Regions from separate parts of the Brevibacillus sp. Leaf182 genome, predicted to be linked through region 2. Evidence: predicted binding sites of a transcription regulator. Region 2 holds the regulator's gene; the other holds the start of a gene.
What was found. The regulator LexA, encoded in region 2, represses DNA repair genes until DNA is damaged. The targets are predictions, from matches to a motif close to CGAACATATGTTCG.
Positions count from the first base shown of each region.

Region 1 (10,826 bases), on a different contig from region 2:
GGACTTTTTGACGCGTATGCAGGCCTTGCAGCTTATTTTGGAGCAGGACACGCGTATTTTAGAGGATAACATTCGTGATAAGGAAACCATCGAGACTAAAAAGAAAGAAATTGATCATCAACTGACTGTGTACGCCGGGATGTTCGATGAGGCTGAGGAGCTCAAAGTCGAATTGGACAAGCAGTACAAGCAAAGTCTAGTGGTCAAGGCTGAACTGGATAAGAAAGAATCTGCTCTTGAAGTGGATTTGGAGCAGTATGGACAGGAGCTTTTGGCTATCACCAAACAGGAATCAGCTAAATATGCAGAGCGAGTACGTGCGATGAGCGCATCCAGTACAGGCTACAAGGGTGGAAAGTTTGCCTTGCCTGTCGCAAGTGGACAATTCCGCTTCACTTCAGGCTTCGGAATGCGGTCAGACCCGTTTACAGGCCGCTCGGCTGGGCATAATGGTTTAGATATGGCAGCACGGAAGGGAACGCCAATTATGGCAGCGGCTGACGGAATCGTTCTCTTTGCAGGATATAACGGCGGCTACGGGAATACAGTAATGATCAAGCATAACGCGGAATATACCACTTTGTACGGTCATATTCGCGAGGGAGGTATCAAGGTTTCTGTTGGGCAAGCTGTATCGAGAGGTCAAAAGATCGCAGAGGTAGGATCAACAGGTCGCTCAACCGGAAATCACGTACACTTTACCGTCTATAAAAATGACGTAGCAGTTAACCCAATGCCGTACTTGAAGTAGACCCTCGTGCGACCAGACAAATATTGTTAACGGAACATGCATACACTAGCAGCATATCTTTTTCCGGTAGCACAAAGGATGGTGACGTAACAGTGAGATGGAAAGGACGTACCGTAATCGCGCTTGTACTCATCTCGATGGTAGCCAGTAGTTTTATTACGATGGCGATCATGAAGACATCGGCTAGCGCCAGTTCGAGTCAAGGTGGGGCTTTAACAGCATCGAGCATGGCGCTGTTTTCTGGGAGCGGAGATTATCCGAAAGAGTTCCAGAAGCTGTACGAGGCGTTTTCAGCAATCAAGAAAGATTACATCCAAAATGTCACCAACGAGCAGTTAGTAGAGGGTGCAATTGGCGGAATGGTCGGGTCGCTCGAAGATCCGTACAGTGATTACATGGACCCTCGTTCTGCTGAGGAGTTCACATCTACCCTACACTCGACTTTCCAAGGGATCGGGACAGAGGTAACGATGCAAAATGGTCGGGTAACAGTTGTTTCGCCGTTCAAAAACTCTCCAGCGGAGCGTGCAGGGCTGCGGCCAAACGACCAAATTTTGAGCGTAAACGACGAATCCCTTGAAGGATTGGACCTGCATCAGGCAGTAACGAAGATTCGCGGGCCTAAAGGTACAAAGGCAGTTCTCAAAGTAGTGAGGGCCGGAGTGCCAGAGCCTCTTACCATCGTGTGTGTACGGGACGATATTCCGATTGAGACGGTAAACAGTCAGATACTTGAAAAGAACGGTGTTAAAGTAGGCGTGATCAACATTACCCAATTCTCTACAGAAACAGCTAAGCACTTCAAAGATCAGCTAGCTGCTCTCGAGCAGAAGGGGATTGGCGGTTTGGTCATTGACGTTCGAGGCAATCCGGGCGGGTATTTGTTAGCTGTGAAAGAAATCGGAGAAATCCTCGTACCGAATAAAGGCAAGATCGTGCAAATCGAGTATGGAAATGGCGGACAGCAAAAAGAAGAGTATTTCTCGACTACAGAAGCTGCTAAGCCTTACCCAATCTCGGTACTGATTAATGGCGGAAGCGCTAGTGCCTCGGAGATTCTAGCGGGTGCCCTGCGGGATAGCGGCAATTACAAGCTTGTCGGTGAGAAGACCTTTGGTAAAGGAACCGTTCAGAGTACAATGGAAATGAACGACAAGAGCCAATTGAAGCTGACGATTGCCAAGTGGGTCACACCGAAGGGTGAATGGGTCCATAAAAAAGGCATTACGCCAGACTTTGCAGTCAAGCAACCAGACTATTTCAACGCAACTCTGCTACCGGCAGATAAAGTATTGCAGCGCGATATGGCTGGCACTGACGTGAAAAACCTGCAACTCATCCTGAAGGGCTTGAATCTTTCCCCAGGACGAGAAGATGGCTATTTTGATGAAAAGACAGAAGACGCAATCAAGCAGTTCCAAACCTCCAACAAGCTTGAGGTAACTGGTAAAGTAGACGCGAAGACACGCTCTTCACTGGAAGAAAGTCTCCGTAAAACGATGACGAAGCCAGAGAATGACCTGCAATTGCAAAAAGCTCTGGATGTAGTCACGGGCAAGTAATGAATAATCAAGAAAATGGAAGCAGGTAATTCCCTGCTTTCCGTAGAAATGATAACCACGGCAAATCAAATGCCGTGGTTTTTCTTTCTTTTAGATGAGGTGAGGCAATTGGCGATACAGGCGGATATGCTTACCATTGCATATGGCTTTGCCGCATTTTTTATCAATCCTGTCTTCTATCTCTTTCTAGTTTTTATTTATTTGCATTATCGCAGACAGATGAACCTGGAAAGACAGCTTTTTTCTGCGCGCATTCAGTCCCCCTTGCTCTCGACGATACGTACTGTAGGGATGGGCTTGGTGGGAGGCTTGTTTATTTCTCTTCTTAGTGCAGGACTCGGCGTGGTCGTGCAAGCACAGGATTTGTGGATACTATGGGGATTGGCGCTCATCTTGGCGTTGATTCGTTTACGGTTTCTCTGTTTCGCATATGCTGCGGGAATTTTGGCGATTTTACACGCGATCACACAGGTCATTCCACCGGTCACGGATGTTCCTGGATTGAGCTATGTCTGGGAAATGATTCGTCAGGCGAAACCTTTGCCTTTGCTTGCGCTAGTTGCGATCATGCATCTGATTGAAGCGATGCTCGTACGCTGGAATGGCGGGCGAGATGCTTCACCGCTGTTCGTAGAAGGGCAACGCGGTCGGATCGTGGGTGCCTATTTGCTTCATTCTTTTTGGCTGACGCCAGCCGTGCTATTCGTACAGATGGAGCCAGGTGCTATCAGCGGTGCGTTGTATCCAGGGTGGCCGTTCTTTTCGCCAGAAGCCGCTTCATTCGGACTGATGCTTCTGCCGACAGTGACAGGATTCTCTGATATGACGCAAACGATGACTCCGTATAGAAAAGCAAAACAGGTTGCGAAAAATTTGACGCTGTATGCGCTCATTTTGTTGGGTTTGTGCGCTCTGGTAGTATGGTTTCATCCGTTGATCTTGCTGGCCGCGATCTTTGCACTATTCGGTCATGAGGCACTGTTTTTCTGGAGTCAGTATCAAGAAAGAAAGCGTTCGCCTTATTTCATCCAGTCTTCGCGTGGTGTAAAAGTAATGGGTGTCATTCCGGGGACGAGAGCAGAGGAGATCGGTATCACGCCCGGTGAGATTATCGTGAAAGTAAATGGCATTTCTGTGCGGGAAAAAGAAGATTTATATCCAGCACTACAAGCCAATCCTGCCTTTTGCAAAATGGAAGTACTCACCCGTGAAGGCGAGCTGAAGTTCGTACAGTGTGCGGTCTATGCGGGCAATCATCACCAACTGGGGATCATTGTGGTTCCGGATGCAAATACCCGTGCATTTGTTGATTTGAAACGCGCCAGTGTAGTCGAGCTAATCAAGCAAAAGCTGGAGAAGCTGAATGTAGGAGCATAAGGATAGTTGGGGAGAAGGTATGCAGTCAAACGTGCATGCCTTCTTTTTTTCGAGAAAAGCTTGTCCATTCGGAAACTTACTGGTGGCTGTCACGTCTCTATGTAGGAGGAAAAAAGAGGGAGTGGGTTCGGTGTTCAAAGTGAAAAGAACGGTCTCGTGGTTTTTGTTGGGTACATTAGCTGCCGCCACGGTTTTTGCCGCACCCTTATCAGGAGCAGGTGCAACGAGTCCTGTGAGCGTAGCGCAGGCTCAAGCGGTTGTGGCTGTGCCGATGCATGTGACGAAAGGTGTCCAAAAGCTAGTCAAGCTTTTACCGGAACTATCTTCGCGCTATGTCGTTTACGGTGGCGATGTGGATGGACCCGGTGTTAGCGGGGTGGTGGTCACGTTTGCACAATCTGCTGCTGAGGCCGAATCGTCCATGGATAATGCGATTTTTGACGGACAGACAGGGGAGCTGCTCAGACTGAATCTTACCCCGAAAGCAGCAACAAAGCCTGCCTACCCGACTGAGCAGCAAGCCAAAACACGTGCGTTGGCTTTTGTTGCTGGTTTGCAGGGAATGGGTACAGGCAACACCTATCAAGCGAGGGAGGTTTATAAAAATAAGGACTTATTGACGGTTCGACTGGTGCGAGTTCTGAATAATGTGGTACTCGATGACGATTATGATTGTCTCGTCAGTTTTGATGCATCGGGGAGAATCGTTTGGTTTTCTACGTTTGATGGCAGATTATATGAAAAAATAAGTCCCTCTTCACTCCCATCTCCACAGCGAATCATCTCCCCCGAACAAGCAGTACGAAAGTGGCAAGAAAGCCGTCCATTGGAACTTGTTTATTTATTGCCCATTCATAATCAAAGTGATCAGGTAGATGCAAAGCTCGCTTATGTCCTGAAAAATGGAATCATAACGCAACAACATACAGGTAGTGCATTGGATGCCTTTAGTGGCAAACAATTGGTAACAAAGAATAGCCGAGCGACAACCCCGCCGTCCCAGACCATCAATGTGACTGGAACAGGTGAGAAGTGGGTAGCGCAAACCGAGACGCAAGCGCGAGATTTGTTACGCTTGTTGTTTAGCGTTGAAACAGAAAAGCTGCCGCTGTCCGTCTACGAGGCGAGTTACGACGATGGTCCAGCCCGTCGTTATTTCATATGGGGAAATTTTGGTGAGGGGATTCCCGATGCTGACAAGATATCTCGATTGGCTACCTTTCCTGAGGGAAGCAGTAACGGCGAGCAGCATCATCTCCTCGTGACGGATGCAAAGACAGGTCAACTGCTCGAATTTTCCACAAAGGAGAACAATCCGCAATGGTCAAACGTGAAAACGGATAAGAAGCGTGATCGGATGGAAGCGGATAAGCTTTTGAAAAGACTAACTCCGTCTGGAAGCAATCAGATACTAGTAACAGAGGATGGAGATGAAAGGTACACCTCGATCGTAGCTGATCCGCTTGTGAACGGCATTCCGGTTTATGGGATCAATCAGAGTGTGGAACAGGGGATGTATACGATTCGAATCGATTCATGGACGGGTACATGGGAGCAGGTGAGCATAAACAAACCGGCCAGTGTCAAATACCCGGCCCGTTCCCAAGCGCTTAAAGAACAAGTGGCCATGACCCGTTTACTGCAAACCTTTCCACTTGAGCTGACCTACATCCACAAGCCAGATTACGAGAAAGACACGATTACCTGGACGCTCGGCTATGACCTTTCGTTTCGCCAAACTCGCTCGCATTGCTTCTGTGGGGGAGAATTTAAAGTAGATGATACGTTTTATGTGGATGCGATAACCGGAAAAGTGATCGTAAACGAATAGAGCTCTGTATGAGAAAAAGCCGCCTTCTCCGATTTGGGAGAGTTGCGGCTTTTAACTATGCTTCTAGGCAGTTGCTTCGAAGCCTGTGATTTGATTGAGACCAACTTTTTTATCATCCTGGAGGACGAATTCGACTACTCCGTTTTTCATGCTGACAGCTTTGACCACTCCGGTAAGAGGCGTATTGGTAGTGGTGCCGTCTGGATTTGTTTGAGACTGGTTGTACGTGATGTTGTAGCCGATCATTTGCGCGTAGGCAAGGGAGTTGCCCATTGTTCTGTTTTCAGGTTTTACCGTCATGCCTACAATTTCTTCGGCTTTTACAGTTGATCCATTATCCAGTTGGAATTGTGCGGTGCCGTTTTTGGTAGTAAAGCCAGTGATGACGCCATTCAAGATTTCATCTACCTTGGAAACGTCGTGTATGGTAGCTGGATTGCCATCCCGGTCTACTTCCTTGGTTACTTTATAGGAAATCTCTCGACCGATCATTTCCATGTACTTCACGCTATTATCGAGCGTATTGCCAGCCAGACCTTGCGATTCAAGTCCGGAGACGTCTGCCAGTGGAATCGGTGTCGATTCGCCTGCGACACGGAAGTAGATTTTGCCTTGATCCATGTAGACGGCATCAAGTACGCCTTCTTTCTTCTCCGTCTTAGTTTCTCCCGTCATCTCGTCTTTTGTAGTAAGGGAATACGAGGCTGTACGACCTACCAGCTTTTCATACTTTTCCAAAGTGACCATGCTGTTGTTCGATTGTTCCATCAGCGTGGTCATTTTTGTGATTTTTTCTACCATGGTTAGCATACTTGTTTGCTGGATGAACTGAGAGTTGTCCATTGGGGACATAGGGTCTTGATGCTTTAATTGCTCCAGCATGAGCTTCATAAAGGCATTTTGGTCGAGCTCGGTGGTGAATTCTTTTTTGCCTTTATAGCTCATGTGCGGTTGTATATAAGGGTTATTTTTAACGGTTGTTCCGGTATCTGACATGTCAATCCTCCCTGAAGGTGGCGAGTCTATCTGCGCATGTTTGTACTTCCTTCATCTTATATCGGAAAAATCGGCGGAAAGATGAAGACAAACGTTTGTTCGAATTTTGGGCTTAAACTAGCCGAAATTGTGTTATAATGGAAGTAGAAACAGTCATGCTATGAGGAGATGAACGAGGGAATGGAGCGTTTTGAATTGGTATCGGAGTTTCAACCATCCGGTGACCAGCCGACCGCCATTGCCGAGCTGGTGGCAGGGTTACAGGCTGGCAAGCGACACCAGACATTGCTGGGTGCGACGGGAACGGGAAAGACTTTTACGGCTGCCCAGGTAATTGCTCAGGTGAACAGGCCAACACTCGTGATGGCACACAACAAAACTCTGGCCGCGCAGCTTTGTGCAGAGTTTAAGGAGTTTTTCCCGAACAACGCGGTGGAATACTTCGTCAGCTACTACGATTACTATCAACCCGAAGCATACATTCCCCAATCGGATACGTTTATTGAAAAAGACTCGAGCATTAACGACGAGATCGACAAGCTCCGTCACTCCGCTACCAGTGCGTTGTTTGAACGCCGAGATGTGATCATCGTTGCCTCCGTCTCCTGCATTTACGGATTGGGTTCGCCCGAGGAGTATCGGGAGCTGCTCTTGTCTTTACGTGTTGGCATGGAAACAGGACGGGACGAGATTTTGCATCGTCTGGTCGATATCCAGTACACACGCAACGACATCAACTTCACGCGCGGTACCTTCCGTGTGCGGGGTGACGTCGTGGAGATTTTCCCTGCCTCGGAGAGTGAGCAGGCGATTCGCGTTGAGTTTTTTGGAGATGAAATTGAACGGATTACTTCGATTGACGTACTGACCGGCGAGATTTTGGGACAGCGTGATCACATTGCCATCTTCCCTAAATCTCACTATGTGACGCGTGAGGAGAAAATGAAGCTGGCTGTCCAAAGCATTGAGGCCGAGCTGGAAGAAAGACTGAAAGAATTCCGTGATGCGGGCAAGTTGCTGGAAGCACAGCGACTGGAGCAACGCACACGGTACGATATTGAGATGATGATGGAGATGGGCTTTTGCTCCGGTATTGAGAACTACTCGCGCCATCTGACAGGACTGCCTGCCGGTCATGCTCCATATACCTTGCTGGATTACTTCCCAGAGGATTTTATCGTCATGATGGATGAGTCGCATATGACCTTGCCGCAGGTTCGGGGGATGTATAATGGTGACCGCGCACGGAAGGATGTACTGGTCGATCACGGATTCCGTCTGCCTTCTGCACGCGATAACCGCCCACTCAAGTTCGAAGAGTTTGAAGGAAAGATAAAACAAGCGATCTACATTTCAGCTACACCTGGACCTTATGAGCTGGAGCACAGCCCGGAAATGGTGCAGCAGGTGATTCGTCCGACAGGCTTGATTGACCCGACGGTAACGGTACGTCCGATCAAGGGACAGATTGACGATTTGATTGGCGAAATTCAAGCTACGATTGCAAAAAATGAGCGGGTTCTCGTCACGACTCTGACGAAGAAAATGTCTGAGGATTTGACCGACTATCTGAAAGAAATCGGAATCAAGGTTCGCTATCTTCACTCCGATATTAAAACGATTGAGCGGATGCAAATTTTACGTTCGTTACGTTTGGGTGAGTTTGACGTGCTGGTCGGGATCAACCTCTTGCGGGAAGGCTTGGACTTGCCGGAAGTATCACTCGTAGCGATATTGGATGCAGACAAGGAAGGCTTCCTGCGTAATGAGCGCTCGCTGATTCAGACGATTGGTCGGGCAGCGCGGAACGCAGAAGGACGCGTTATCATGTACGCGGATAAAATGACAGATTCGATGACCTCTGCGATCCGGGAGACGGAGCGTCGTCGTTCCATTCAGATGGCTTACAATGAAGAGCACGGCATCACGCCGCAAACCGTGAAAAAGTCCGTCCGCGAAGTGATCGAGGCGACCAAGGTAGCGGAGGAAAAAGCGGATTACTTGCCACATGCAGACTTCAAGAAAATGCCGAAGAAGGATCGCGTGGCTGTTATAGAACGTATGGAAGAAGAAATGAAGGAAGCGGCCCGCAACCTCATGTTCGAGCGTGCGGCCGAATTGCGTGATTTGATTCTTGAGCTGAAGGCGGAACTCTAAGGAGAGGTTTTTTTCATGCCATTAGAACATATTGTCGTAAAGGGTGCACGTGCCCACAACCTGAAAAATGTTGATGTAGTCATTCCGAGGGACAAATTCGTCGTTCTGACGGGTTTGTCTGGCTCGGGTAAATCCTCGCTTGCTTTTGACACGATTTACGCAGAGGGACAACGACGCTATGTCGAGTCTCTGTCTGCATACGCCCGTCAATTTCTCGGGCAAATGGACAAGCCGGACGTGGATTCGATTGAGGGACTATCCCCTGCGATCTCGATTGACCAGAAAACGACGAGCCGCAACCCTCGCTCCACGGTAGGTACGGTTACGGAAATCTACGACTATTTGCGCCTTTTGTATGCGCGTGTCGGTAGAGCGGTTTGCCCGGAGCATGGCATCGAGATCCAATCCCAGACCATTGAACAAATGGTCGATCGCCTATTGGAGTATCCTGAGCGCACGAAAATGCAGATTCTAGCTCCCATGGTGCAAGGACGCAAGGGAGAGCACGTCAAGCTGCTCGAGGACATCCGCAAGCAAGGCTTCGTCCGCGTGCGGGTCAATGGCGAAATTACCGATCTGTCCGAAGACATCAAGCTGGAAAAGAACAAGAAGCATAACATCGAAGTTGTTGTGGACCGGGTCGTCGTGAAGCCGGATGTACAGGCGCGTCTCGCAGACTCCTTGGAAACGGCACTTCGTTTAGCAGATGGCAAGGTCATCGTCGATGTGATGGAGCAAGAGGAGCTGCTGTTCAGTGAAAAGCATGCTTGTCCGGTATGCGGATTCTCCATTGGAGACCTGGAGCCGCGGATTTTCTCCTTTAATAGCCCATTTGGTGCTTGCTCAGAGTGTGATGGACTGGGTGTCAAGCTAGAGGTAGACCCGGATATGGTCGTTCCCGACGCGACGAAGACGCTCGATGACGGGGCGATTGGCGCATGGGAGCCGAAGACTTCGACGTACTATCAACAATTGTTGGAATCAGCTTGCCGCCACTTTAACATTCGGATGGATGTGCCATATGAGGAGCTTACGGCAGCGCATCGACAAATCCTGATGTACGGCAGTGAGGGCGAAAAAATTCACTTCCGCTATGAGAATGAGTTTGGGCAAGTGCGCGAGGCGGTCGTACCGTTCGAGGGTGTCGTCATCAACCTGCAACGACGTCATCTGGAGACGAGCTCGGATTACATCCGCGAGCAGATCGAAGGATTTATGAGCCAAAAAGCTTGTCCTGTCTGCAAAGGTCAACGTTTGCGTCAGGAGAGCTTGGCGGTAAAGGTCGGGGAGCGCAGCATTTCTGAGCTGACTACGCTGTCGATTCTCGATGCGCATCAGTTTGTCGATGGGCTGGAACTAACAGAGCGGGAAACGAAGATTGCGAACCTGATCGTAAAAGAAATCAAGGCGCGACTGAACTTCTTGATTGATGTCGGACTGGATTACTTGACGCTGAGCCGTGCGGCGGGGACACTGTCCGGGGGAGAAGCGCAGCGGATTCGACTGGCTACGCAGATCGGTTCTAGTCTGATGGGCGTTCTTTACATTTTGGATGAGCCGAGTATCGGACTGCATCAGCGGGATAACGCGCGTCTGATCAAGACGTTGGAACATATGACCAAGCTGGGGAATACATTGATCGTCGTCGAGCATGACGAGGATACGATGATGGCCTGCGATTATATTATCGATATTGGACCGGGAGCTGGCATACATGGCGGTCAAATCGTAGCGGCAGGAACTCCGGAAGAAGTCATGAAGGACCCTAACTCCTTGACGGGAGCTTATTTGAGCGGGCGCAAATTCATCCCTGTTCCGATGGAGCGTCGCAAGCCTTCGGACAAATGGATCAAGATTGAGGGCGCGAAGGAAAACAACCTGAAAAACGTTACTGCGAAGCTTCCTTTAGGCGTTTTTGTTGCCGTAACAGGTGTATCTGGCTCAGGAAAAAGTACACTGATCAATGAAATTTTGCAAAAGACACTGGCTCGCGATTTGAATAAAGCAAAGGTGAAGCCAGGGGAGCATCGCCGCATCCTGGGACTGGAGCATTTGGACAAGGTAATCGACATCGACCAATCTCCAATTGGACGTACACCACGTTCCAATCCGGCGACATATACAGGTGTCTTTGACGATATTCGCGACCTGT
Region 1 is NZ_LMPN02000015.1:11,204-22,029, reverse strand. Features, by position in the region: gene ASG16_RS03060 (murein hydrolase activator EnvC family protein) at 1-751, shown strand, start outside; gene ASG16_RS03055 (S41 family peptidase) at 844-2,313, shown strand; gene ASG16_RS03050 (PDZ domain-containing protein) at 2,329-3,690, shown strand; gene ASG16_RS03045 (hypothetical protein) at 3,812-5,521, shown strand; gene ASG16_RS03040 (flagellar hook assembly protein FlgD) at 5,585-6,517, opposite strand; gene uvrB (excinuclease ABC subunit UvrB) at 6,698-8,674, shown strand; gene uvrA (excinuclease ABC subunit UvrA) at 8,690-10,826, shown strand, end outside.
Region 1: a site for LexA is predicted at 6,606-6,619, ahead of uvrB (excinuclease ABC subunit UvrB). Genes of this name have one in related genera too.

Region 2 (10,826 bases):
CCCACCTCCCCGTCTGTAACCATTACGAGCCATTGATTTCTTTGATGTCCTCGTACCCGTAATACCGGCCATCCACCAGGAAAATGCCTTGGTGGTTGGCTTTTTCAATTTCTCCTGCAACCTGATTAGCGTCGTTTAGTACGATGTTGACAATCTTGCTCTCGTCCCGTTTCATTTGATTGAGAATGCGTTCTCGTTCTTTGGCCGAGATCATATATCCATCCCTCTTTTCCCCTGTGTTGGATAGCTATAGTATTTCATTGGCGGGTCTGAATTACACGCAAGTTAGTCAACCGAACGGAACCAAAAAAAGCCTTGCCGCTCTCCCATTTTCCGGACACGGCAAGACTTTTATACGACTTTACCTATTGTTCGATGGTTGTATATTTAAAATCTCGACCACCAAACGGGTTGATCAAAAATCCTTTGACTTTGTCATTTTTTATATACGGTCTAGCACCATAGTACACAGGAGCAATCGGCATTTCCTCCATTAAAATAGTCTCCGCCTCACGCATGATCGCATTACGCTTTGTCAGGTCTTTTTCCAAGTAACTCTGGACGATTAGCTCTCGGTACCTGTCGTTTTCCCAAGCAGCGTCGTTCGTCCCCACTGTTTTGTCCTTGAAAATTTCCAGGAAATTGATAGGGTCGTTAAAATCAGCACCCCAATTTCGGTAGGCAAACTGATAGTTTTTGGCGCGCTTGTTTTGTAAAAAAACTTTTTCCTCCAAGCCACTGATTTTTACATCTACACCTAGACTTCTTTTCCATTGATCCTGAAGAGCTTCCGCCAGCTTTTTCTGACGATCGTCACCTGAACCATACGTGTATGTCACTTCAGGCATCGTTGAAAGCCCCAACTCCTTCAACCCTTCACCCAATAACTGTTTGGCTTTGTCTACATCCTCTTGAAAATAGTCATTTCCGCTGAGCTGCATAGAGGGCGGAACCCATGCAAACGCCGCAGGTACCCCTGTCTGCACGATTCCGTCTACGAGAGGCTGCCGTTGAATCGAATACGAGAAGGCTTGCCGAATCTTTTTATTCGTAAAGGGGGGCATGATTGTATTAAAGGTGACGGCAACTGTATTCGGATACGGCGCCATTACGATTTTTCCTTCATCCTGCAATGCAGGGATCACATCGACGGGCAACACGTAGCTAGGATGCCCTCCCCAATCCAAATCACCAGAATCAAACAACGCTTGAGCGGTGTTGGTATCGGTAATCATGCTCCAGACGATTTTGTCGAGCTTCACAGCATCTTTGTCATGATACTTCTCGTTTTTCACAAGAACTATTTTGTTTTTATGCTCCCATAGCTCCATTTTGAATGGGCCGTTGCCCACGTAGTTGTCTGGAGACGCTGCCCAGTCCGGATGTGCCTCCAGGGTCTTTTTATGTAAAGGAAACAATGTCGGAAAAGCCGTTAGCTCGTAAAAAAACGGAGCTGGTGAATTGAGCTTGACCTCTAGAGTAAAATCGTCAAGCGCTTTGACCCCTACACCTTCCTGCGATCCTTTCCCTGTGTTGAATTCCTCAGCGCCTTTAATGAAATAAAGCATGTAGGCATATTCGGATGCTGTCTTTGGATCGAGATTTCGTTTCCAGGCGAACTCAAAATCATGGGCGGTTACCGAATCTCCGTTACTCCATAGCGCATTCCTTTTCAATTTGAACGTGTACGTCGTCAAATCCTCGGATACTGTATAACTGTCGGCAATGGCGTTGGCTATTTTCCCATCCGGTCCATAGCGAGTCAACCCTTCAAAACAGGCAGTAATGACATCAAAGGAAGTGCCATCGGAAGCAAGTCCGGGATCTGCTGTCGGAGGCTCGCCACCGTCTGCGTTCCAATTCAACACCATCTCTTTTCCCGTTGGCTGCGTTGGTTGAGATGCCTGATCATTCGGTTTGTTCGTTACCGCCGTTTCACTTGAACTACATCCCGCTAAAACTTGAAGCAGCAAGAAGCAGCTCAAAATGAAGCTCATCCTCTTTCTCATCGAGACCATCCCCCTTGATTCCATTCGATTCCACACACCAGTAAACGCTAGTGCTTTATCACACTACCATGATAACGTAAGTGCGGACGAAACAAATCAGACGGTATGGCGAAAAACAGATCGCGTAAAGACTCTTATTTTGTACAAATTGTCTAATTATTTAGAATTTGTTATTGAAGCAAAGAAAAAAGCCAGTCTCCCCTTCGACTGGCTACAATTGGTTGAAACGATTACACCGTTTCCAATAATGCCTCTACTGCTGCAACAACGGTCTCGATATGTTGCTCGCTAATGTGTCGATGCGTCGTAAAACGAACGACATACTCGTCAAAATCAACAGCGAGCACTCCTTTTTCCTCCAAACGTTCCAAGAAAGCGATAGCTGTTTGTCCAATCGAGTCTGTATTCACCAGCACGATATTCGTCTCGACTTGCTCGACCTGAAGCGATAGCTGGCGCAAGCCTTTTGCCAATTGCTGTGCCCGTTCATGGTCTTCTGCCAATCGTTCGGTCATCTGTGTCAGAGCGATGATGCCTGGTGCTGCCAAATACCCAGCCTGACGTAGCCCGCCTCCTAATTTTTTTCTCCACCATCTCGCTTCTTCGATAAATGCACGATCTCCAGCCAAAATGGAACCAACTGGAGCACTTAGCCCTTTGGACATGCAAATCTGAACGGTATCGGCAAAAGCGCTTAGCTCACTGACTGCAACCCCTTGGGCAACAGCCGCATTGAAGAGACGAGCACCGTCCAAATGAACAGGAATACCGTGTTTTTTGGCGATATCATAGACACTCTTCATTTGCGCAACAGAGATTACCGCCCCGCCAGCGCGATTATGCGTATTTTCGAGACAGATCAATTTTGTGCGAGGAAAATGGATATTGTTGCCCCGAATCGCCCTCTCCACATCTTCTGCACGCAAAGCACCACGTTCTCCAACCAGCGTCCGTGTTTGCACACCAGCCAATGCCGACATAGCACCGCCTTCATAGTAAAAAATGTGCGAATCCGCTTCAGCAATGACCTCATCTCCGTTGACACAATGCGTCAAAACAGCGACCTGATTGCCTTGCGTACCACTTGTTACGAACAGGGCAGCTTCCTTTCCGAGTATTTCAGCCGCGATCGCTTCCAAACGATTGACAGTTGGGTCCTCTCTATAAACATCATCACCAACCTCCGCTTCTGCCATTGCTCGAAGCATCTCCTCGGTTGGTTTCGTAACGGTATCACTGCGCAAATCGATTTTCATAGATGACTCTCCTTCCACCCTGTTGTCATTCTCTAGACATATCGTAACACTTTCAACATTGCATCCTGATTTCCCTCTTGCTAAGATGGAGGGGTAACTTACATACAGTTAGGGGATTTGACCTGTGAAACTAAAAATCACTCGTAACGCTGCCAAGCAATTGACTCCAATCATCGAGGCAGAAGAAGACAAAGAGTTGAAACTGCGCCTTTATATTACTCACGCTCACGGTGATCACGCACACTACGGACTCGCTCTGGACAAGCCAACAGAAGAAGATGTTGTGATCTCGACAGATAAAGAGATCGATGTGATCGTGAAAAAGGATGAGCCATTGCTCGATGGCGTCATCATTGATTACCTCTTCTTGCCACAAGAAGGTTTTGTTATTACCAACCCTTCCAAAGGTAACACAGGTGACCACTAAGCATGATACAGATAAACCCTCTGCTTTTTTACAGGCAGAGGGTTTTCTTTGATACCTAGTTTCTTATTCATCAGTAGCCATGGTGTACAGCTCTGTCGATAAATCTTTCAGCAACGGCGAAGAAACGTTATCCACCTGCGTCATAACAAGGCGATGGACCGGACGTGTCATTGCGACATACAACAGTTTTGCGTCCCATTCGTTACTTTGATAGGCGTCCACATCCAGTAACATGACCACATCGAACTGCAAGCCTTTCGTTAGAAAAGCAGGCATGACAGTTACGCCACCCGGAAATTGGTTATCTTTGCTGCCCAACAGGGTCAGATCAGCTATCTTGTCTTGCAGACCTTTATGTGCTTTTTTACTCGCTTGAATGGTTTTCGCTACGATCGCTATCGTTTTGAAGCCTTCCGATTGGTAGGCAGCCACACGCGAAGAGATGTCCTCCCACAGTTGCGCTCGTGAACGAGCCTTGACCATGATTGGTTTTTCGCCATGTCGCAAAACCGGTTTTGCCAATACCGTCTCGGGCAATTCAATCTGCCGCAACACTTCATTGGCACAACGCATGATCTCAATTGTCGAACGATAGCTTTGCGACAACGTGTAATAGGAAGGAAACATCTGTGCAAAAATGCCCTTTGTCAACTCTTCCCAGGCATGAATCCCTCGATAGCTATGAATGCCTTGCGCAATATCTCCCACAATCGTTAACGAGTTTCGCTTGGTTGCCAATGCAATGACGGCTATTTCCAGCGCACTCAAGTCTTGTGCCTCATCCACAACCGTATGATCAAAATGCTCTGCCTTATTCATACCTTCAACAATATGCTGCAAATATAGCAATGGCGCGATATCTTCTGGCTCCAATCTCTCCTCTGCAAACAGTGCAGCACTTGACTGCGTCACATCACGCACAACTTCGTCTGAAATGTCAGCAGGTACGAGCTTGCGTAGCAATTCCTCGTCAGCAATCAACTCGCGATAAGCCGCGAAGATTTCCAGTCTTGGAAACGAAGTCAGGTACGTATCCAGTATTTGCTCCAGCATTTTCTCGAATTTGTACAAGCCTTCTTTGTCCAAATCGACTTTTCGCTCTCGCAAATGAGCAAACAATTGCTTGTTCATTTCTTGTTTCAAATGCTTGCGAAGCGCTTCTACTCGGCGATGATACGGCATATTCGCGAATAACTCCAAAAAGCATTGACGAATAAAATCACCCGGAATGGAAAAGACTTGCTTCGTCTTGTTGTATAAAAAGCTGAGCTTCTTAAAAGGAATTCTTGTGTCGACGATATGACGAATGTATTGCTCAAGCGCCTCCCGACAAGCGAGTGATCCTTTGAAGCGAAGTCTGTTTCGCGTCATTTCTTGCTGGCGCTCATCCTGCCCCTCTTCGAAGAACAATTGAAGGGGCTTATCAGGACTCACGATTTTCCATCCTTTTGGCAGCAGAGGCTTCACAAGACGCGCTGCCCAATCTACAAAGGTAGACTGTTGAACGTCATCGACGCCCAGCTCAGGCAAAACCTCGGAGATATAGGTAAGAAACATCCGGTTAGGTGCAAACACCATGAACTTTTTGGACATCATGGAATCCTGGTAGTTATAAATCAAATAGGAGAGTCGGTGCAGGGCGATGGTCGTTTTTCCGCTCCCTGCTACTCCTTGCACAACAATGGGCCGTTCTTTTTCCGCCCTGATAATATCATTTTGCTCAGATTGAATCGTTGCGACGATGTCTTTTAGCCTGCTATCGTTCGCCTGATTCAGATTGGCTGCCAAAAATTCATCGATGAAGCCCTCTTGCAAAAACTCATCGGGATGCCCCATCTCACGGTTAATTGTTTCTTTTACTGCTCCATCATAGATGCCGACGATCTTTCCGTCTTCGATCGCAAAATTACGCTTTAATCGAACTTCACCACGTACGATCTCGCGTCCCATCCGGTAAAACGCGTCTTTGCTCTCACCGGAATAATAAAGACTGGCGATAGGCGCACGCCAATCCACGACGACAGAATCAAACGTATCGCTGCGTACAATTCCCCGTTTTCCTATGTAGACCTGATCCAGCTCGTAGATTTCATCCTTCAAGAAATCCACTCTGCCGAAATAAGGCTTCTCTCGCCCTTGATCTTCTAGGTAACGCAAATCCTTTGCCTTATTATAGTTAACGACCTGTTTCACATAGTCATCTGTTGCCTCGCGAATATCATTGCGAAGCTGCTCCATTTCTTCGTCGATCGCTGAAATGGTATCATCCAGCTTTTTTTGTTCCAATTCATAATCACGATGCTGTGTACTCACAATCATTCCCCCTCACATGTATCGTGTCATTGAACGTATTAGGACCATTGCCTAGCCAGCCATATTCCAACCGCACAAGAAAGTAGTCCGACTCCCAAACTGAGAAGTGCGTACAAAGTGCCACGCAACAAGTGGCCTTCTCCCCAAAAAGAGACCACTTCCAAGGAGAAGCTAGAGAACGTCGTAAATCCTCCCATGACCCCCGTTGCAAATAAAAGATAGAGTGTCGGAGATAACATGCCACGTTCTTTCCCTAGCACGAACAAGATGCCGATGATCAACGATCCACAAACATTGGCGATCCAGGTTCCCCACGGCCATCCCGGCTGGTTTGCGAGTAAAGACAATAGATAGCGCAAAAGAGAGCCAACTGCTCCTCCAACCGCCACAGCTATCCAGGCCATCGCTTTCCCTCCTTGGCTATCAAAGCTGTTATGTATGTCACAGAAAAAGACACCCTAGCGTCAAGCGAGGATGTCTGTCGTATCAGTAATTGTTATCTTACTGTTTTGGCTTATTTTCTTCAAGGTCTTCCACATAACGGATGGAATCCAAATTTGCTCTCAATGAAAGCTTAACGGCGTCAATGTACTTTTGGCGCAATGCTTTTTGTTCGAGCTTTTCCTCTTCGGTCAAACCTTCTTCGCGAGATTTTTTGACCAATTCGTTAATGCGTTTAATTTCTGCGTCAGATACCACTGCTGGTTCCTCCCACTCTGTAGTAGTGCCGCTTCATTATACCACATTCGAATGATCCCGCAAGACAGCCGAACACTTACGGAGTATCAGGAAGGATGAGAGTCTGACCTGGATAAATCCTGTTGCTCTCTAATCCGTTCGCATCTTTAATCTCTATTATATAGTCGCGAACATCCATATGCTGATCTGGATTGTATTGAACAGCTAATGACCATAGGCTATCTCCAGATTGTACGGTTACTTCTATACCTTGTGGCTCCTCTATTGGCGAAGAAGCAAACACTAGTTCGGTCAACAAATAAAAAAAGAGAGTAAATGTAATAAGAAACAAGAGAGCTTGTCCTCTCGTGATACCAAAACGAACACGGCGTTCTTCTTTTTTCTCGAAACGATTACGTACTGTCGATGAATTCATAATAATGGCCTCCTCACAAACATACGTTCTGATCACTTGTAACCTCATGATAAATGAGAACATATGTTCATGTCAACAAATAATCGAACTTATGTTTGTCGAACGCAAGCTCCCATGGTATAATATAGGAAAATATGTTCGAGAAATCAGGGGTGTCTTTCTATGTCAAAATTATCGAGTAGACAACAAGCCATCATCGAGTTCATACGAAAGGAAGTTCGTGATAAAGGATATCCGCCATCTGTACGTGAAATCGGAGAGGCTGTTGGACTAGCTTCCAGCTCAACAGTACATGGGCATTTGGCACGCTTGGAGAAAAAAGGCCTCATTCGTCGAGATCCAACCAAACCTCGCGCCATCGAATTGCTATCTGATGAAGATCGTTTTCAAGACAATTTCGAAGACTCTGTCGTCCGTGTGCCAGTAATCGGAAAAGTAACCGCTGGACAACCGATTACTGCCATTGAGGATGTGGAAGAATACTTCCCGCTTCCAGACAATATCGTGACTTCTGACAAGGTTTATATGCTGCGCGTCTCCGGGAACAGTATGATTGATGCCGGGATTCTCGATGGAGATTACGTAATCGTTCGCCAACAGCACGTAGCAAACAATGGTGACATCGTCGTAGCGATGACAGAAGAAGACGAAGCGACCGTCAAAAGATTTTTCAAAGAAAAGAACCACTTCCGTCTCCAACCGGAAAATGCCACGATGGAACCGATCATTCTGGAGCATGTCACCATTCTCGGTAAAGTCATTGGTGTTTATCGACTCATTCACTAATTTCCACGTAAAAAAGGACAGCCTCGGCTGTCCTTTTCGTTTTCTGTATATTATCTGGCGACAAAAAACCAGATGATCATCGTAACTTGCAAGATGACTTTTACGACTGCACTGCCCAAAAATCCGATTAATGAACCTACGCCCGCTTTCACTGCTCGCTCCATCGATTGCTTCTGCACCATTAATTCTACGAGAACGACGAATACGAACGGCAAAATCAGCATACCAAACGGTGGGAAAACGAAAATCCCAAGAATAATTCCGACCGCAGCAGCAATGGACGACCATTTGGACCCTCCGTACCTTTTCACGAAGTACATGTTCGTCAGTAAGTCAGCACCGTAAAGCAGAATACTGAGAACGACCATTCCCCACCAAAAGGATGCCGGCAATCCCGCTCCCGGATCTGCAATGAAAAAGTGATAGAGCAAAAAGCCCGCCCACAGTAATATCGTATCAGGTAAAACAGGTAAAAAAATTCCTGCAATGCTTAGCAAGAACAATAACACAACCACTACCCACAAAAATATTTCCATCTACTACACTCCCTTCATCTAGGTATACGAGTGATGACCGATTTCGTTGCGTACTTATTCACTTTTGTCTAAACTATTTCAAAAGAAAGTAGAATGGAGGTAGTCTCATGAGAAATTGGCATGATCTTTCTTACTTGGGTAGAGGAACGATGCGCCAAAAAGCGGCGTGGGAAGCGATACAACAGACCCACATCATGGAGGTACTATCCGAATTCCGTCCAGTGCTTGCCGGAACCATCCCATTAGACATAGACGTTATGCAAAGCGATTTGGATATTATTTGCGAGAGTCACGATCTGGAACAGTTTGAGCAAGCTGTTCGTACAGCTTTTGGCTGCTTACCCGAATTTGAAGTGACACACCTAGATGTAAAAAGTACTCCCACGTGCGTGATCTCGTTTTTCGTAGCTGACTTTTGGTTTGAATTGTTTGCTCAACCAGTAGCTGTCGAAAAGCAAAATGCCTATCGTCATATGGACATCGAAGCACGATTGTTAGACATAGGAGGCTTGGATGCGAACCAACATATCAGAGCTCTGAAGCAAACTGGCATCAAAACAGAGCCTGCATTTGCTCGATACTTTCATATTCCGGGTGATGATCCATACGAGGCTTTGTTGCAATTAGAGTCGTTAACCGAACAGGAATTACGACAAAGAGTTCAGGTCCTACGAAAGGATTCATCTTCAAACAATGAGCCGATCTCTACTTCTTAAATGCAGGAAGGATCATCATTTTTCGTGCTGCCCACTTTAGTGGATACCGGATACACCATCATCTCGCTGGAATCATAGGGGGTAAACAGCCACTGGAGCTGCAACCGATCATACTTCTCTCGATCAAGCCATAAGTCCTCGTCCTCTTTCTTTAAAATGACAGGCATCCGCTCATGTATATTTTCGATGAGCTCATTCGCCTTTGTCGTAACAATCGTGCAGGTATGTACTTTTTCTCCCTCTTGATTCATCCACGTATCATACAGGCCAGCAAAAGCAAATGGTTCCCCGGTTTTCATCATGATCCGTATCGGTTGCTTCCCTGTGAGGGCGTTCATCCACTCATAAAAGCTGTCAGCAGGAAGGATTTATCGTTTTCGGGCAAAAAGCTGTTTGAATGTGGGCTTTTCATTTAACGTCTCGCAACGCGCATTGATCATTTTGTAGCTGCTCTTCTCATCGGCAGCCCAGGACGGCACTAACCCCCATCTCAACTGACCCATACGTCGTTCGCCACGATCAGCAATAATCGCTGGAATGAACTGACCTGGTGCAATATTGTACCGTGGCTTTGCATCAAATGGAATGACTTCGATTTGGAATCGTTCCTTCCATTTCTCCAAGTTCGTTACGAGAGTAAAACGGCCGCACATGCTTTTCCCTTCACATCCTTCCATACTGGACGTCTCCTCATCCCTTCTATTTTACTGTTTCACCTGATGTGTCATTTCAAACCTTTTATGCGTGTGAAGTAAGTGGAAAACGAAAATGTTCTGTCTCCATTTTTAACGAGGGACGAACAAATAAGACATCATCCGTCGTTTTCATCAAAGAAGATTGGATTTTCTCATTCTCACTATCCGGCATAAAGTGAAAATGAATGATCGTTGTCTCAGCCGTTACCAAATGGGAAATGACCGCTTCTATATCAACTGGCTTTTTACTTACAAGATCAAATACATGCAGTTGGTCGTCTTCTCGTTCCAATAAGACAATCACATCCTCCTCCTCGACGTAATAGATCGCATCCCGAAAAACAAGAAGAAAGTAAAACATCAACAGATGCTCGCTATCCTTGACGGCCAGCCTCGATGAAACGGGGATTCGTTTAGCAGCAACTTCCTTCATGACGATAAAATCAGCCTCGTTATCAACATCTAGCTTGCGCAAGACTGATTTTTGTCCTACTTTCTCTTTTAAATCAGATGCCAGTAAGCGAAAACTACTTTCCTGTACTCTCTCAAATCCGAACTTCGGATAAAAATCGAGTACGGTATCATTGGCATACAAATAGATAAAATCGTATTCCTTCTCACAAGTTTCAAGAATATGGTTCATCAATTTCGCTGCCAACCCTTGGTTGCGGTAAGCTGGATGTGTCATGACCGTTCCGATCTGAAGTGCCTGATAGTCCTTCCCATTGGATGTCACGATCATCTTACTGGCAGAAGCGTTAGCAATAACCTGATCCCCATCCAAATAGGAATAGCAGACATAGCTGTCATTCCAGAAGCCCTTGTTATCCCATTCTTTAAAATCGAGCTGAAAGATCTGTTTGGCGAGGTCATGAAAGCTTTCCTTATATGTTTTGATATGCTTGTAGTCGCTAATCAATCGATATTCACCCATGTAAAAACCTCCCATTCTGTTGTTTGTGCTGTCTGTTATC
Region 2 is NZ_LMPN02000037.1:574,894-585,719, forward strand. Features, by position in the region: gene ASG16_RS29555 (alpha/beta hydrolase) at 1-19, shown strand, start outside; gene ASG16_RS29560 (hypothetical protein) at 23-214, opposite strand; gene ASG16_RS29565 (peptide ABC transporter substrate-binding protein) at 366-2,009, opposite strand; gene ltaE (low-specificity L-threonine aldolase) at 2,240-3,265, opposite strand; gene ASG16_RS29575 (HesB/IscA family protein) at 3,390-3,692, shown strand; gene ASG16_RS29580 (HelD family protein) at 3,756-6,005, opposite strand; gene crcB (fluoride efflux transporter CrcB) at 6,044-6,409, opposite strand; gene ASG16_RS29590 (DUF896 domain-containing protein) at 6,507-6,704, opposite strand; gene yneA (cell division suppressor protein YneA) at 6,781-7,119, opposite strand; gene lexA (transcriptional repressor LexA) at 7,282-7,905, shown strand; gene ASG16_RS29605 (DUF456 domain-containing protein) at 7,956-8,441, opposite strand; gene ASG16_RS29610 (DUF4269 domain-containing protein) at 8,549-9,157, shown strand; partial or broken gene ASG16_RS29615 (SOS response-associated peptidase) at 9,154-9,810, opposite strand; gene ASG16_RS29620 (GNAT family N-acetyltransferase) at 9,896-10,786, opposite strand.